DNA from 3 places in the Rhodococcus sp. NFXS4 genome. Region 3 is predicted to be linked to each of the others. Evidence: predicted binding sites of a transcription regulator. Region 3 holds the regulator's gene; each other region holds the start of a gene.
The links. The regulator HspR, encoded in region 3, represses chaperone genes until heat shock. The targets are predictions, from matches to a motif close to ANNTGAGTNNNNNNNACTCANNT.

Region 1 (4,832 bases), 220 kb from region 3:
GCCGGAGAGCGAGGAGTTCGGCATCTCGAGCTTCGTCTACACCGCCGACCGGCCGTTCCACCCCACGCGCCTGAACCGAACACTCGACCGGTTGCACGATGTGTTGCGAAGCAAAGGTTTCTGCTGGATCGCGTCGCGACCGGACCGGGCGGCGGTGTGGTCGCAAGCGGGCCCGAACCTCACCATCGACGGTGCGCAACCGTGGTCGGAGATCGACGTTCCGGCCGGCCAGGAGATCGTCGTCATCGGAGTACGACTACGCCCGGACATGGTTCGTGACCTTCTCGACACCGCACTGCTGACAGACGCGGAGGTGACAGCGGGTCCGGACGCCTGGAGGGGCTATCCGGACCCGTTGCCCGAGTGGACGATCGATGTTCACGTGCACGGTTGACGCGTCGATCTCAACTCAGCTCGAGCGTCGCGCCGTCCTCCGACGTGTCCACCGTGACCGTGTCACCGTCGACGACCTTGCCCGCCAGCAACAGCTTGGCCAACTGATCGCCGATGGCCTGCTGGATGAGCCGACGCAGCGGCCGGGCGCCGTACTGCGGGTCGTAACCCCGTACGGCCAACCAGAACCGGGCCGACGGCGTGACGTCCAGCGTGAGTCGACGAGCCGACAGGCGGCGCTGTAGTTGCAGCAGCTGGATGTCGACGATGGACTGCAATTGCTCCTCGCTCAGGGCGTCGAAGACGACCACGTCGTCGAGCCTGTTCACGAACTCCGGCTTGAACGCGCTGCGCACCGCCGCCATCACATGGTCCCTGTCGCCACCCGCACCGAGATTCGAGGTGAGGATCAGGATCGTGTTGCGAAAGTCCACCGTTCGGCCCTGACCGTCGGTCAGACGGCCCTCGTCGAGCACGGCGAGCAGGATGTCGAACACGTCCGGGTGCGCCTTCTCGACCTCGTCGAACAGCACCACCGTGTACGGCCGACGACGCACGGCCTCGGTCAGCTGACCACCGGCCTCGTACCCGACGTATCCGGGCGGGGCACCGACCAGCCGAGCCACCGAGTGCTTCTCGCTGTACTCGCTCATGTCGATACGGATCATGGCGCGCTCGTCGTCGAACAGGAAGTCCGCCAACGACTTCGCGAGTTCCGTCTTGCCGACGCCCGTCGGTCCGAGGAACAGGAACGACCCGGTGGGCCGGTTCGGATCGGACACCCCGGCACGAGCGCGGCGCACCGCGTCGGACACGGCCTGGACCGCGTCGTCCTGACCGACGACACGCTTGCCCAGCTCGTCCTCCATGCGGAGGAGCTTCGCCGTCTCACCCTCGAGCATCCGGCCCGCGGGGATACCGGTCCACGCCGCGACCACGTCGGCGACGTCGTCCGGACCGACCTCCTCCTTCAACATCACGTCACCCTGGGGAACGGTGGCCGCGGTCTTCTCCGCGAGCTCCTTCTCCAGCGACGGGATGCGTCCGTAGCGCAGCTCCGCGGCCTTGCCCAGATCACCGTCGCGCTCGGCCCGCTCGGACTCGCCGCGCAGCGCTTCGAGCTGCTCCTTGAGGTCGCGCACCGAATCGATGGCGTTCTTCTCGTTCTGCCAGCGCGTGCTCAGTTCGGCCAGCTTCTCCTTGCTGTCCGCCAGCTCACCGCGCAGCTTCTCGAGACGGGTCTTCGACGCGTCGTCGGTCTCCTTGGCCAGCGCCATCTCCTCGATCTCGAGTCGGCGCACGACACGCTCGATCTCGTCGATCTCGACCGGACGCGAGTCGATCTCCATGCGGAGGCGGGACGCGGCCTCGTCGACGAGGTCGATGGCCTTGTCCGGCAGGAACCGTGAGGTGATGTAGCGATCCGACAGTGTGGCGGCGGCGACCAGGGCGGAGTCTGTGATGCGCACACCGTGGTGCACCTCGTACCGCTCCTTGAGGCCGCGCAGGATGCCGACCGCGTCGTCCACGGACGGCTCACCGACCAGCACCTGCTGGAACCGGCGCTCGAGTGCGGCGTCCTTCTCGATGTACTTGCGGTACTCGTCGAGCGTCGTGGCGCCCACCAACCGCAGCTCACCACGCGCGAGCATCGGCTTGATCATGTTGCCCGCGTCCATGGCGGACTCGCCCGTCGCGCCCGCACCGACGATGGTGTGCAGCTCGTCGATGAACGTGATGACCTGGCCGGCCGAGTTCTTGATGTCGTCGAGCACGGCCTTGAGCCGCTCCTCGAACTCACCGCGGTACTTGGCGCCCGCGACCATCGATCCCAGGTCGAGCGACACGACGGTCTTGCCGCGCAAGCTCTCCGGGACGTCGCCGGCGACGATGCGTTGCGCGAGGCCCTCGACGATCGCGGTCTTGCCGACGCCGGGCTCACCGATGAGCACCGGGTTGTTCTTGGTACGGCGCGAGAGCACCTGCACCACACGACGGATCTCGGTGTCGCGACCGATGACCGGATCGAGCTTGCCGCTGCGTGCGGCCTCGGTGAGGTCGGTCGAGTACTTCTCCAGAGCCTGGTACGTCGCCTCCGGGTCCGGGCTCGTGACGCGGGCACTGCCACGCACGGTGGTGAACGCCTCGCGCAGCGCCGCCGGTGTCGCCCCGTTCCTCTGGAGCAGCGTCGCGACATCGGAATCGCCCGTCGAGAGTCCGACCACCAGGTGCTCGGTCGGGACGTACTCGTCGTCGAGTTCGGTGGCCAGCTGTTGAGCGGCGGTGATCGCGCCCAGCGCGTCACGTCCGAGCTGCGGCTGGGTGGTGGAGCCGGTGGCCGACGGCATGCGGTCCACCAGAGTCTGCGCCTGCGAGCGGATCGCGCTCGGGTCGACGCCGACAGCCTTCAGCAACGGCGCGGCGATGCCGTCCGTCTGGTCGAGCAGTGCGACGAGCAGGTGAGCCGGCCGGATGTCCGGGTTGCCCGCTGCGGATGCCGACTGCAGTGCAGCGGTCAACGCTGCCTGGGTCTTCGTGGTGGGAGTGAACGAGTCCACCGGTCACCTTCCTTCGGGTCGAACGGGTGTGTCGACGAGAACAACCTTAGTTGACTTGAGTCTATTCCGCTCAAGTTTGTTGACGCCGCATCACGCAGGAGGGCGCCGCCCAGCGCGCTGGCCGTGACCGGACACGACCACTACTCTCGGACACACCACTCGCGCACGAACCCGTCACCCGCCACGACCATCGAAGGTGCCCATTGCTGGACCCGCAGGCCCTGGCGCGAGTGCGCGCCGGAGTTGCCTCCGCGCTGTCCGACGACGGCGCGGACACCGTGGCCGGCGCCTTCTACGCTCGGCTGTTCGCCGAGTACCCCGATTTCCGCGGCTTCTTCCCCGCCGCCATGGATCAGCAGCGGCACCGCCTGCTGCGCGCCGTCGACCACGTCGTCCGGCACCTCGACGACCGCGACTTCCTGCCCTTCCTGCATCAACTCGGGCGTGACCACCGCAAGCACGGCCTGACCGGCGCGCACTTCCTCGCCGCCCAGAACGCGCTGGTCGACGCGTTCCGCACCACGGCGGACCCGGACGTCTGGACAGACGAGACCGACGCGGCGTGGCGCCGCGTGGTGTCGATGATCTGCAACTCGATGGCCGTCGGGGCCGACACCGAGGACCTGCCGCCGTACTGGGGAGCGACGGTGGTCGAGCACCATCGCGTGCTCGACGACCTCGCGATCGTGCGCCTGCAGACGGACGCCGACATTCCCTTCGCCGCCGGCCAGTATCTCAGCGTGCAGATCCCGCAGCGTCCACGTATGTGGCGGTACCTCTCCCCCGCGATCGCACCCAACGACTACCGCGGCATCGAGTTCCACGTCCGGCGAGTGTCGGCCGGCTGGGTGAGTCCGGCCATCGTCTCGGAGACCACAGTGGGCGACCGCTGGCTGCTCGGGCCGCCGCTGGGCGGACTCAGTGTGGACACGTCGCCGGGCAGCGAGGACGTGCTCATGATCGCGGGTGGCACCGGCATCGCCCCCCTGCGTGCGCAGCTGATGGACATGGCGATGCGGAGCCGTAATCCGCGGGTGCATCTGTTCGTGGGCGGCGAGTATCCGAGCGACCTCTACGACCTGGACACGCTGTGGAACCTGGCACGCACCAACCCGTGGCTCACCATCGTGCCGGTCGTGGAGCAGCCCGAGGAGCCGTGGTGGCGGCCCGGTCCGGCACGCGAGTTCCCACCGGGCATGAACCACACCATGGTGGGCAAGCTCGGGCAGGTGGTCACGCGGTTCGGATCGTGGGCCGATCGGCAGATCCAGGTGTGTGGGTCACCGTCGATGGTGCGCACCACTCTGTACGCACTGCGCAAGGTGGGGACGCCGATGCAGAACGTCCAGCACGATCCCCTGGGTCAGTGAGGGTGCGCGTGCGCCAGGCGGCGTAGCGGAGGCACCGTCTGTGGCGGCTGCTTGCGGGGCGGGAGCACGCTCAGCAACCGGGTGGTCGACGCGGTGACCTCGGCCACGGCGGTCTCGAAGGCGTCCCGGTTCGCGTCCGACAGTGTGCGGAGTCCGCTGACCTTGCGCACGTACTGACGCGCGGCCGCCTCGATCTCCTCGTCCGTCGCCGCAGGCTCGAGGCCGCGCAGTTCGGTGATGTTTCGGCACATGCGAATCACGGTAGACCGGGCACCGTCCGAGGGGAACACCCGAAGAGCTTTACGCTGTACAGGCACCGCGTCGGATAATGTCCACCAATTCAAGCTTCGTGCAGTTTTCGATCACCGTGAATTCATCTGTTCAACCGATTGCGCGCTGATCGGAAAGCGCATTTCCCAGCATCCGCTCGGGCGCCGACAAACCACCCCAGACGCCGTACGGCTCACCGGCGGCCACCGCGTAATCACGGCACCGCATCAGCACGGGGCAC
Region 2 (4,832 bases), 880 kb from region 3:
ACGCCATCAAGTGTGCGTCGGAGTGGCTCGCCGGATGGAAGCGCAAGGGCTGGCGCACGTCCACGGGTGGGCCGGTGCGCAATCTGGAACTGGTACGCGCGATCGACCGTGCCATCACCGAGCGCGAGGGTCCGGTGCGGTTCCGCTGGGTCCGCGGACACGTGGGCAACCAGTTCAACGAGATGGCGGACGAGCTGGCAGGAATCGCTGCGCGGGCGATCCGAGACGGTTCGCTGACGCCGTGCGAGCCGGTGGGCGCACAGGAACCCGTCACGCTCTTCTAGAGCAGAGGCTCATTCCTGGCGAGCGGTCTGCTTGTCGTCCTTGTCGCCGGCGGTCACGTCGCGCGGACTCGGGGCGGGCAGATCCTTGCCCTCGTCCACGGCGGCTTCACTCCGATCGAGGGTCGGCGCCGGCTCGGCCTCGGCATGGTTGTCGAACTCGCGCACGGCCTCGTCGCGCTCGTCCGGACTCTGTGCAGTGTCCGCACCCGTGCCCTTGGACTCCTCGCGCGGGTCGATGGATGCGGTGTCGACGGGCTCGTTCACGGAATCACTCATGAGCACCGGTGTGCCCGATCGACCGCGCGGTCAACCCTTCCGCACCTGTCACGGCGTCGGAGCGGGCGTCAGGGTCACCGAGAACTGGTTCTCCAGATTGTCGGTGAACTGCTGCTGGCACTGCTCGACCCGTGTCGCGTCGCCACCGGCGTCGCTGAGGCAGGTCGCGAGGTCGCCGACTCCCACCTCGTTGAACACCCATACGGTCAGGGCGATGAACACCGCGCCACCGATGATGCCGAGGACACCCAGCACCAGCCCCGTCGTGGCGACGCCGCCGTTCGTGGCTTCGCGGCGCTTGACTCGGCCGCGGCCGAGCACGCCGAGCACCACGGCGATGATGCCCAGGAAGATGCCGAATCCGAAGGTCCAGAAGGCCAGGATCGACAGGATGCCGAGAATCAGCGCCGCGATTCCCACGCCGTTCTTCGGGCTGACCGGGGGCTGGCCGTAGCCGCCGTCGTAGCCGCCGGGTGGTGGGTACTGCCCGCCGGAACCGGGCTGCTGACCGTACTGAGGCTGCTGGCCGTACGGCGGTTGCCCGCCGTACTCGGGCTGCTGGCCGTACTCGGGCGTGGGACCGCTCACTGGTCTCTCCTGACGGGCGACTCGGCTGGTGTCTCGCACTGTAGCGCCGGACGGCACCTTCGGCGTGGGTGCGTGATCGCACCGTTACCGCAGGTGTCCGGTGGGGTATCTCAGCAGGATGAGTACGTGGACCGTCAGCGACGGCACAGTCCTGCACTACACCGATCAGGGAACGGGGCGGCCGCTCGTGATGCTGCACGGGTGGGGATTCAGCGGCCGATTCTTCGACGGCAGTGTCGATCGACTCGCCGAGCACGCCCGAGTGATCACCGTCGACATGCGCGCACACGGTGATTCGGAGGACCCGGGCCACGGTTACCGGGTGTCGAGGTTGGCCAAGGACCTCCGCGATCTGCTCGTGGGCCTGGAGCTGACGGACGTCACCGTTCTGGGGTGGTCGCTGGGCTGTCCGGTGATCTGGAGTTACCAGGAACTGTTCGGCAACGACCTGTTGGCGCAGGCGATCTACGTCGCGCAGACTCCGCGGCAGTACCGGACGCCCGAGTGGACTCTGGCGCACACCAGCATCTTCGACGACGCGTCGCTGGCCGCGGTGCAGGGCCGTGTGACGTACGACCGCGAGAACTTCGACCGCGAACAGCTCGACGAGATCACCGCCACCGACCTCCCCGCCGAGCGTGTCGAGGTCCTCCTCGCGGAGATGACGAAGATGCCCTCGGACGCGCGCAACGCGGTGATGGCGGACCACACCCATCACGACTGGCGCGATCTGCTGCCGACACTCGATCTGCCGTCGCTGGTCATGGTGGGCAAGCACGACAAGGCGTTCCCGTGGGAAGCGGCACAGTACGTGGGTGACACGATTCCCGGCGCGCGCACCGTCGTGTTCGAGAACAGCAGTCACGCACTGTTTCTCGACGAGCCGCGCAAGTTCGAGGACGAGGTGCTCGGCTTTCTCGCCGAGCACTCGTGACCTCGATGGTTTGCGGACAGCAGTTCGCGGACACCCGGCAGGCATGAGCCAAGACCTGTACACCGCCACTGTCACCGCCACCGACGGATCGATCTCCTCGAGCGACGACGTGCTCTCCCTCGATGTCCACGAGCCCTCCGACCTCGGCGGTCCGGGTGGGGCCACCAACCCCGAGCAGCTGATGGCCGCTGCACTGAGCTCCTGCCTGCTCGAATCGCTGCGCATCGCCGTCGGTACCGCGGGGGGATCCCTCGACGGCGCGTCGGTGGAGGGACAGGTGACGCTGTCCTCCGCCGACGGTGCGGGCTACGACGCGACCTACCGCCTCGGCGTGACACTGCCGGGCGTCGACAACCCGGGCGACGTGCTGGAGCAGGCCCGCTCGATCTGCCCGTTCCTCAAGACCGTCACCGGCGTGGACGTGACGCTGAGCGAGTGAGCGCCGCCGGCTGACCGTTCCCGCGGGTGTTCCGCCTCGCCGTAGTGGTTGCAGCCGCTGCGGGAGCATGGAATGCCTGCGGGAACCACTCTCGGCCCCCGCCATGTCCGCCTCCAGCGAACGCCCTCATCTGCGGGAACACCGGGGCCCACCGCCAAGTTGAGCTGATCACGCTGAACTTTGGAGGACCCCATGAGCGAATCGACTCGCCTGCCCGTTCTGTTCCTGACCGACCCCGTCGTCCTGCCCGGCATGGTCGTGCCGGTCGAACTTGACGACGCTGCCCGCGCTGCGGTCGACGCCGCGCGGACCAGCGCCGACGGCACTCTGCTGATCGCCCCACGACTGGACGACCGCTACCCCGCCTACGGCGTCGTGGCGACGATCGTGCAGGTCGGCCGTCTCGCGACCGGTGAGCCGGCTGCGGTGCTGAAGGCGGAGAAGCGTGCGCACATCGGGTCCGGCGTGAGCGGCCCCGGCGCGGCCCTCTGGGTGGAGGCCGAGCCGGTGTCCGAGCCGGAGCCGACGGACGCCGTACGGACTCTCGCCGCGGAGTACAAGAAGCTCGTTTTGGCCATGTTGCAGCGCCGCGAGGCATGGCAGGTCATCGACTCGGTGAACAAGCTCTCGGACCCGTCCGCGCTGGCCGACACCGCCGGCTACGCGTCGTGGCTCACCGATGTCCAGAAGCGACAGTTGCTCGAGACCCCGGACGTGGCAGCACGATTGACGGTGCTGACCGAGTGGACCACCGACCACCTCGCCGAGGTAGAGGTGACGGACAAGATCGCCGGCGACGTCCGCGACGGCATGGAGAAGACGCAGAAGGAATTCCTGCTGCGCCAGCAACTCGCCGCCATCCGCAAGGAGCTGGGCGAGGGCGAGCCCGACGGTGCCGACGACTACCGCGGACGCGTCGAATCCGCAGACCTGCCCGACTCGGTTCGTGAGGCGGCGCTGCGCGAGGTGGGCCGGCTGGAGCGCTCGAGCGATCAGAGTCCCGAGAGTGGTTGGATCCGAACGTGGTTGGACACGGTCCTGGAACTGCCGTGGACGGTGACGACCGACGACAGCACGGACATCGTGGCAGCGCGCGCCGTTCTCGATGCCGACCACCACGGACTCGACGACGTGAAGGACCGCATCACCGAGTACCTGGCCGTCCGGTCGAGGCGCGCTTCACGCGGTCTGACGGTGGTGGGCGGACGTGGATCCGGTGCCGTCATGGTGCTGGCCGGTCCTCCCGGCGTCGGCAAGACCTCGCTGGGTGAGTCGGTGGCGAAGGCTTTGGGCCGCAAGTTCGTTCGCGTCGCCCTCGGTGGCGTGCGCGACGAGGCCGAGATTCGCGGACACCGGCGTACGTACGTCGGAGCTTTGCCGGGCCGGATCGTGCGTGCGATCGCCGAGGCAGGCTCGATGAATCCCGTCGTCCTGCTGGACGAGATCGACAAGATCGGGTCGGACTTCCGCGGTGACCCCGCGGCGGCGCTGCTCGAGGTGCTCGATCCGGCTCAGAACCACACGTTCCGGGACCATTACCTGGACCTCGATCTCGACCTGTCGGACGTGGTGTTCCTGGCGACCGCCAACGTGATCGACCAGATTCCGACAGCGCTGCTGGACCGTATGGAACTGGTGACCATCGACGGCTACACCGAGGACGACAAGGTCGTCATCGCACGGAACCACCTGCTTCCGCGGCAGGTCGACCGTGCTGCACTGACCGATGCCGAGGTGACCGTCACGGACGCTGCACTCCGCACGATCGCCGCCGACTACACCCGTGAGCCCGGTGTCCGTCAGTTCGAGCGACTGCTGGCGAAGGCGTTGCGCAAGGTGGCGACCGTGCTGGCGCAGGACGAGCGGCCCATCACGGTGGACGAGCCCGATCTGGTCACCTACCTCGGACGGCCCCGCTTCACCCCCGAGGCACACGAACGCACCGAGGTCCCCGGTGTCGCGACGGGCCTGGCCGTGACCGGTCTGGGCGGCGACGTCCTGTTCATCGAGGCGAGCTCGACGGGTGACACCGCCGGTCTCACTCTCACCGGTCAGCTCGGCGACGTCATGAAGGAGTCGGCGCAGATCGCGCTCTCCTACGTGCGGTCGCACGCGGCGGAACTCGGGGTGGACCCCACGGCGCTGGACAAGGCGATCCACATCCACGTGCCGGCCGGCGCCGTACCGAAGGACGGCCCGTCCGCGGGCGTCACGATGGTCACCGCGCTGGTGTCGATGGCGACGGGGCGACCCGTGCGGTCCGACGTCGGGATGACGGGCGAGGTCTCGCTGAACGGTCGGGTACTCCCGA
Region 3 (4,832 bases):
CCGGCCGCGAAGATCGCTCGCGACACCAGGTCGGGCCTGGTCAAGGCCAGTTCCTGCGCCACGCGCGCACCCATCGACGTGCCCACGACGGCTGCCTTCTCGTCGGGGCCGGACCGCAGGTACTCGATGAGCGCCGCGGTGTCGGCGACCAGATCGTCCATCGTCATGCCGCCCGCGCACTCGTCGGTCGGGGCGATGCCGCGGTTGTCGAACGTGCACACCCGGAATCCCGCGGCCGTGAGCGCCGGCACCTGATGCAGCTGCCACACCCGGCCGGGGCTGCCCGTCCCCATGACCATCACGACGAGCGGACCCTTGCCCGTCACGGTGTAGTTGAGGCGGATGCCGTTGATGGTGCCGATGGGCATGGCGGATGTCCTTCTTCCGATACGACAGCTGTTCGGGGCAGACGCTACCGGTCACGGTGCGCGTCCGGTTTTGCCGGGAACGAGCGCGAACTCGTAGAGTTCAGGGACGCGAGTGCGCCCCACCGGGCTGCACCACCACATCGTTCGACCCCAGGAGACCCGCATGGCCACCGAGCCCGCCGAGACCGACATCGCCGACGAAGAGATCGAGACCCTGTCCGACGAGACCGCCCGCATGGCGCGTCGCGTCGTCGCCGCCTATGCGACGGACGCCGACGAGTGCCGCATGCTGCTGTCCATGCTGGGGATCAACCCGCCCGTCCGCGCCTGAGTGCCGCTCGCTCCTGCACTCCGATTGGCGTTCGGCGAGTGGGGTAAGCATGTGCTGACACCGTCGCGGCAGGCTGCCGGCCTCACCGCGCGCCCCGACGTCGAGACAGAGGATCAGCAGTGACCGCATCAGGTTCGGACTTCGTCGTCGTCGCCAACAGGTTGCCTGTCGACCTCGACACGGCGCCCGACGGTTCCCGAGTCTGGAAGCGCAGCCCCGGTGGTCTCGTCACCGCGCTCGAGCCGATCCTGCGGAGCAACAACGGCGCCTGGGTCGGATGGGCCGGTGTCCCCGACGTCGACGTCGACCCGTTCGAGGACGACGGCCTCGAGTTGGTCCCGGTCCCGCTCTCGCAGCAGGAGGTCGCCGACTACTACGAGGGCTTCTCCAACGCCACCCTGTGGCCGCTCTATCACGACGTAATCGTCCGGCCCGTCTACGACCGGAGCTGGTGGGACGCCTACGTCGAGGTGAACCGACGCTTCGCCGAGGCCACGTCCAAGGCGGCCGCCGAGAACGCCACCGTGTGGATCCAGGACTACCAACTCCAGCTGGTCCCGAAGATGCTGCGCATGCTGCGCCCCGATCTGACGATCGGCTTCTTCCTGCACATCCCGTTCCCGCCCGTCGAGCTGTTCATGCAGATGCCGTGGCGCACCGAGATCGTCGAGGGCCTGCTGGGCGCGGATCTCATCGGCTTCCATCTGCCGGGCGGCGCGCAGAACTTCCTCTACCTCGCACGGCGTCTCGCCGGCCAGCCGACCTCGCGCGGCAACATCGGAGTCCGCTCCAAACTCGGTGTGGTGCAGGTGGGTTTCCGGTCCGTGCGCGTGGGCGCCTTCCCCATCTCCATCGACTCGGGCGATCTCGACGAGAAGTCGCGGCGTAAGCCGGTGCGCGATCGTGCACGAGAGATGCGCGAAGAGCTGGGCAATCCGAAGACGATCATGCTGGGCGTCGACCGACTCGACTACACCAAGGGCATCGACGTCCGTCTCGAGGCGTTCCTGGAACTGCTGACCGAGGGCCGGGTGGATCCCGAGGACGTCGTGATGATCCAGCTGGCCACACCGAGCCGCGAGCGCGTCGAGAGCTACAAGCAGATGCGCGGTGAGATCGAGGGCATGGTCGGGCGCATCAACGGCGAGTTCAGCCGCGTCGGGCATCCGGTGGTGCACTACCTGCACCGCCCCATTCCGCGCGAGGAGCTCATCGCCTACTACGTGGCCGCCGACGTCATGCTGGTGACGCCCATCCGCGACGGCATGAACCTCGTCGCCAAGGAGTACGTGGCGTGCCGCAGCGACCTGGGCGGTTCCCTCGTGCTCAGCGAGTTCACCGGCGCCGCAGCCGAACTGCGCCAGGCGTACCAGTGCAACCCGCACGATCTGAACAGCGTCAAGGACGCGATGATGGCCGCGATCGAGCAGACGCCGGAATCGGGCCGACGCCACATCCGGGCGATGCGGCGGCAGGTCCTCGCGCACGACGTCGATCGCTGGGCGCGGTCGTTCCTCGCCGCGCTGGGACGCACCGGCGACGAGGAGCCCAACCAGATGATCTCCAACCGGGACATCGGTCAGGCGACGATGTGATGCGCGAAGACCGGTGACCGTGGTCGAAGCGCAAGTGGTGCAGTGCCATCGGCTGCGCCGTGATCTTCTGATCGTCCGCCTCGTCGGCGAGCTGGTTCCGTTCGCCGCGGGGCAGTCCGTCGCCGTGACGGTGCCCACCTCGCCGCACCTGCCTCGTCGGTACTCCCCCGCCCTACCCCCGTCGCGAGACGGCAAGTACGAGTTCCACATTCGCGAGGTACCGGCAGGCTGGGTCAGTCGCAGCATCGTCCGCGAGACCCGTGAGGGCGACATCTGGACTCTCGACGACCCGGCGGGCGACCTCCGTGTCGACGACACCGACGACGACGTCGTGATGGTCGCGGGCGGAACGGGTCTCGCACCGATGCGCGCACTGCTGCTGGGCCTGGCACGTCGGCCACGACCTCCGCGGGTGCGGCTCTACGTGGGAGGCAGGCACCCCCGCGATCTCTACGCCGCCGACATGCTGTCCCTGATGGCGCGATCATCGCCATGGCTCACGGTGATCCCGGTGGTGGACGAGCCCGTGGACCCGCCGTACCGCGACGAGTTCTTCGATGCCGCCGAGGCCGTGCGGCTGCAGACGGCACCCGACTCCGGCTTCGCACCTCACGAGTACCTCGTCGGCCGCGTCGGCGAGGTGGTGGCGCGGCGCGGGCCGTACCTGTCGCAGCGCGTGCTGGTGTGCGGATCACCGGCGATGTCGAGCTTCACGACGCGTGCCCTGGTGACGACGGGAACCCCGGCGGAGAACATCCGCACGGGGTGACGGTCAGGTCTGCTTCGGGTTGCGCGGCGTCCACACGACGAGCGCGTTACTGCGTTGCACCGGAACGAGATCGCGTCGGTACCCGGCGTGAACCTTGGCCAGCTCGGTCGCCATCTCGGTGACGCGGGCCTGCAGCGCCTCCACCTGATTGGTGAGTTCGATGATGCGCTTGATACCCGCCAGATTGACGCCCTCGTCCTGCGAGAGACGCTGCACCTCGCGAAGCAGCGCGACGTCGCGCGGAGAGTACCGTCGCCCACCGCCGGTGGTGCGGAACGGCGTCACCAGTCCGAGACGGTCGTAGGTGCGCAGTGTCTGGGCGTGCATGCCGGCGAGCTCGGCGGCGACGGAGATGACGAAGATCCGGGCATCCGGGTCCGCGCCTGCGTCGCGCGCATCCTGCGGATCGCTGGACGTCCGAGTCATCTCATCTCTCCTCTCGCATCAGAACCGTCAGGCTCCGGGCCACCCGGAGCGGGGATCGAAACCACTCGCCTTCTCCGCCGCAGCGTAGGCCTCGAGGGCATCGCGTGCCGCGTCGTCCAATTCGGACGGCACGGCCACCTTCACCGTGACCAACAGGTCACCGATCTTCGACTTCTTGGGAATGCCGCGACCCTTCACCCGGAAGGTGCGGCCGTCGACCGTTCCCGCCGGAACCTTCAGACCGACTCGGCCGTCGAGCGTCGGCACCGACAGCGTCGTGCCGAGCACCAGTTCGCTGTACGCGACGGGAACCGTGAGGGTGAGATCGTCACCCGTGCGGCCGAACACGGCGTCACTCTTCACGTGCACGGTCACCAGCAGATCGCCGGCGGCAGCGCCGCGCAGACCGGCCTCGCCTCGTCCGGCCACTCGGACACGTTGCCCGTCACTGACACCGGCGGGAACCCGCACCGTCACCGACCGGGTGCGGTTCTGCACGCCGGTGCCGCGGCAGTCGGTGCACGGATCGTCGATGATCGAGCCGGTGCCCCGGCAGTCGTCGCACGGCTCGCTGAAGCCGAACGCGCCCTGGTTGCGGCTGACCACACCGGCACCGTTGCACCGCGGGCAGACCCGCGGGCTCGTGCCGGGCTTCGCGCCGCTCCCGTGGCAGGTGGTGCACGACGACGGGCTCGTGATGGACAGCGGGACAGACGTTCCCACCGCCGCGTCACGGAAGTCGAGTGTCACCTCGGCCGCGAGATCACTCCCACGCCGGGGACGTGACGACGCGGCCTGGGTACGACCACCGGCCGCGCCACGGTTGAACAACCCGCCGAACAGATCACCGAGATCGGCTCCGCCACCGGCACCTCCGAAGAGGTCACCGACGTCGAACCCGCCGGCCGTACCCCCGCCGCCGAAGTTGGTTCCGCCGCCCGGCGAGAACCCGCCCCGGCCGAAACCACCACTGGCGAACAGTGATCGGGCCTCGTCGTACTCCTTGCGCTTCGCGGGGTCGGAGAGCACCGCATTGGCCTCGCTGACCGCCTTGAAGCGCTCCTCCGCTTTCGCGTCCCCCGGATTGGAGTCCGGATGGTTGTCGCGCGCGAGCTTGCGGTACGCCTTCTTGATCTCGTCCTGCGACGCGGAGGAGGAGACGCCCAGCTCCTTGTAGAAGTCCTTCTCTATCCACTCCCGTTGGCTCACCGGTCGCCTCCTCCTCTCACATCACATCTTCGTTGTGGTCGAACTATGCCTGGTCGGATGCCACGTCGGCGCCCGAACCGTCGACGACGGCGACCATGGCGGTGCGCAGAACTCGATCACGCACCTTGTACCCC

Region 1: a site for HspR is predicted at 3,005-3,027, ahead of clpB (ATP-dependent chaperone ClpB). Genes of this name have one in related genera too.
Region 2: a site for HspR is predicted at 2,679-2,701, ahead of lon (endopeptidase La). Genes of this name have one in related genera too.

Annotation. Positions count from the first base shown of each region.
Region 1 covers NZ_CP192221.1:4,277,520-4,282,351, forward strand. Annotated here, with positions in the region: gene J4E04_RS20185 (GTP-binding protein) at 1-394, shown strand, start outside; gene clpB (ATP-dependent chaperone ClpB) at 405-2,951, opposite strand; gene J4E04_RS20195 (globin domain-containing protein) at 3,158-4,321, shown strand; gene J4E04_RS20200 (DUF2277 domain-containing protein) at 4,315-4,572, opposite strand; gene J4E04_RS20205 (WhiB family transcriptional regulator) at 4,703-4,832, opposite strand, start outside.
Region 2 covers NZ_CP192221.1:246,933-251,764, forward strand. Annotated here, with positions in the region: gene J4E04_RS01195 (ribonuclease H family protein) at 1-284, shown strand, start outside; gene J4E04_RS01200 (hypothetical protein) at 294-560, opposite strand; gene J4E04_RS01205 (DUF4190 domain-containing protein) at 609-1,148, opposite strand; gene J4E04_RS01210 (alpha/beta fold hydrolase) at 1,267-2,082, shown strand; gene J4E04_RS01215 (OsmC family protein) at 2,126-2,521, shown strand; gene lon (endopeptidase La) at 2,714-4,832, shown strand, end outside.
Region 3 covers NZ_CP192221.1:4,053,421-4,058,252, forward strand. Annotated here, with positions in the region: gene J4E04_RS19140 (alpha/beta fold hydrolase) at 1-368, opposite strand, end outside; gene J4E04_RS19145 (hypothetical protein) at 532-699, shown strand; gene J4E04_RS19150 (alpha,alpha-trehalose-phosphate synthase (UDP-forming)) at 819-2,294, shown strand; gene J4E04_RS19155 (FAD-binding oxidoreductase) at 2,308-3,063, shown strand; gene J4E04_RS19160 (heat shock protein transcriptional repressor HspR) at 3,067-3,489, opposite strand; gene dnaJ (molecular chaperone DnaJ) at 3,517-4,698, opposite strand; gene grpE (nucleotide exchange factor GrpE) at 4,742-4,832, opposite strand, start outside.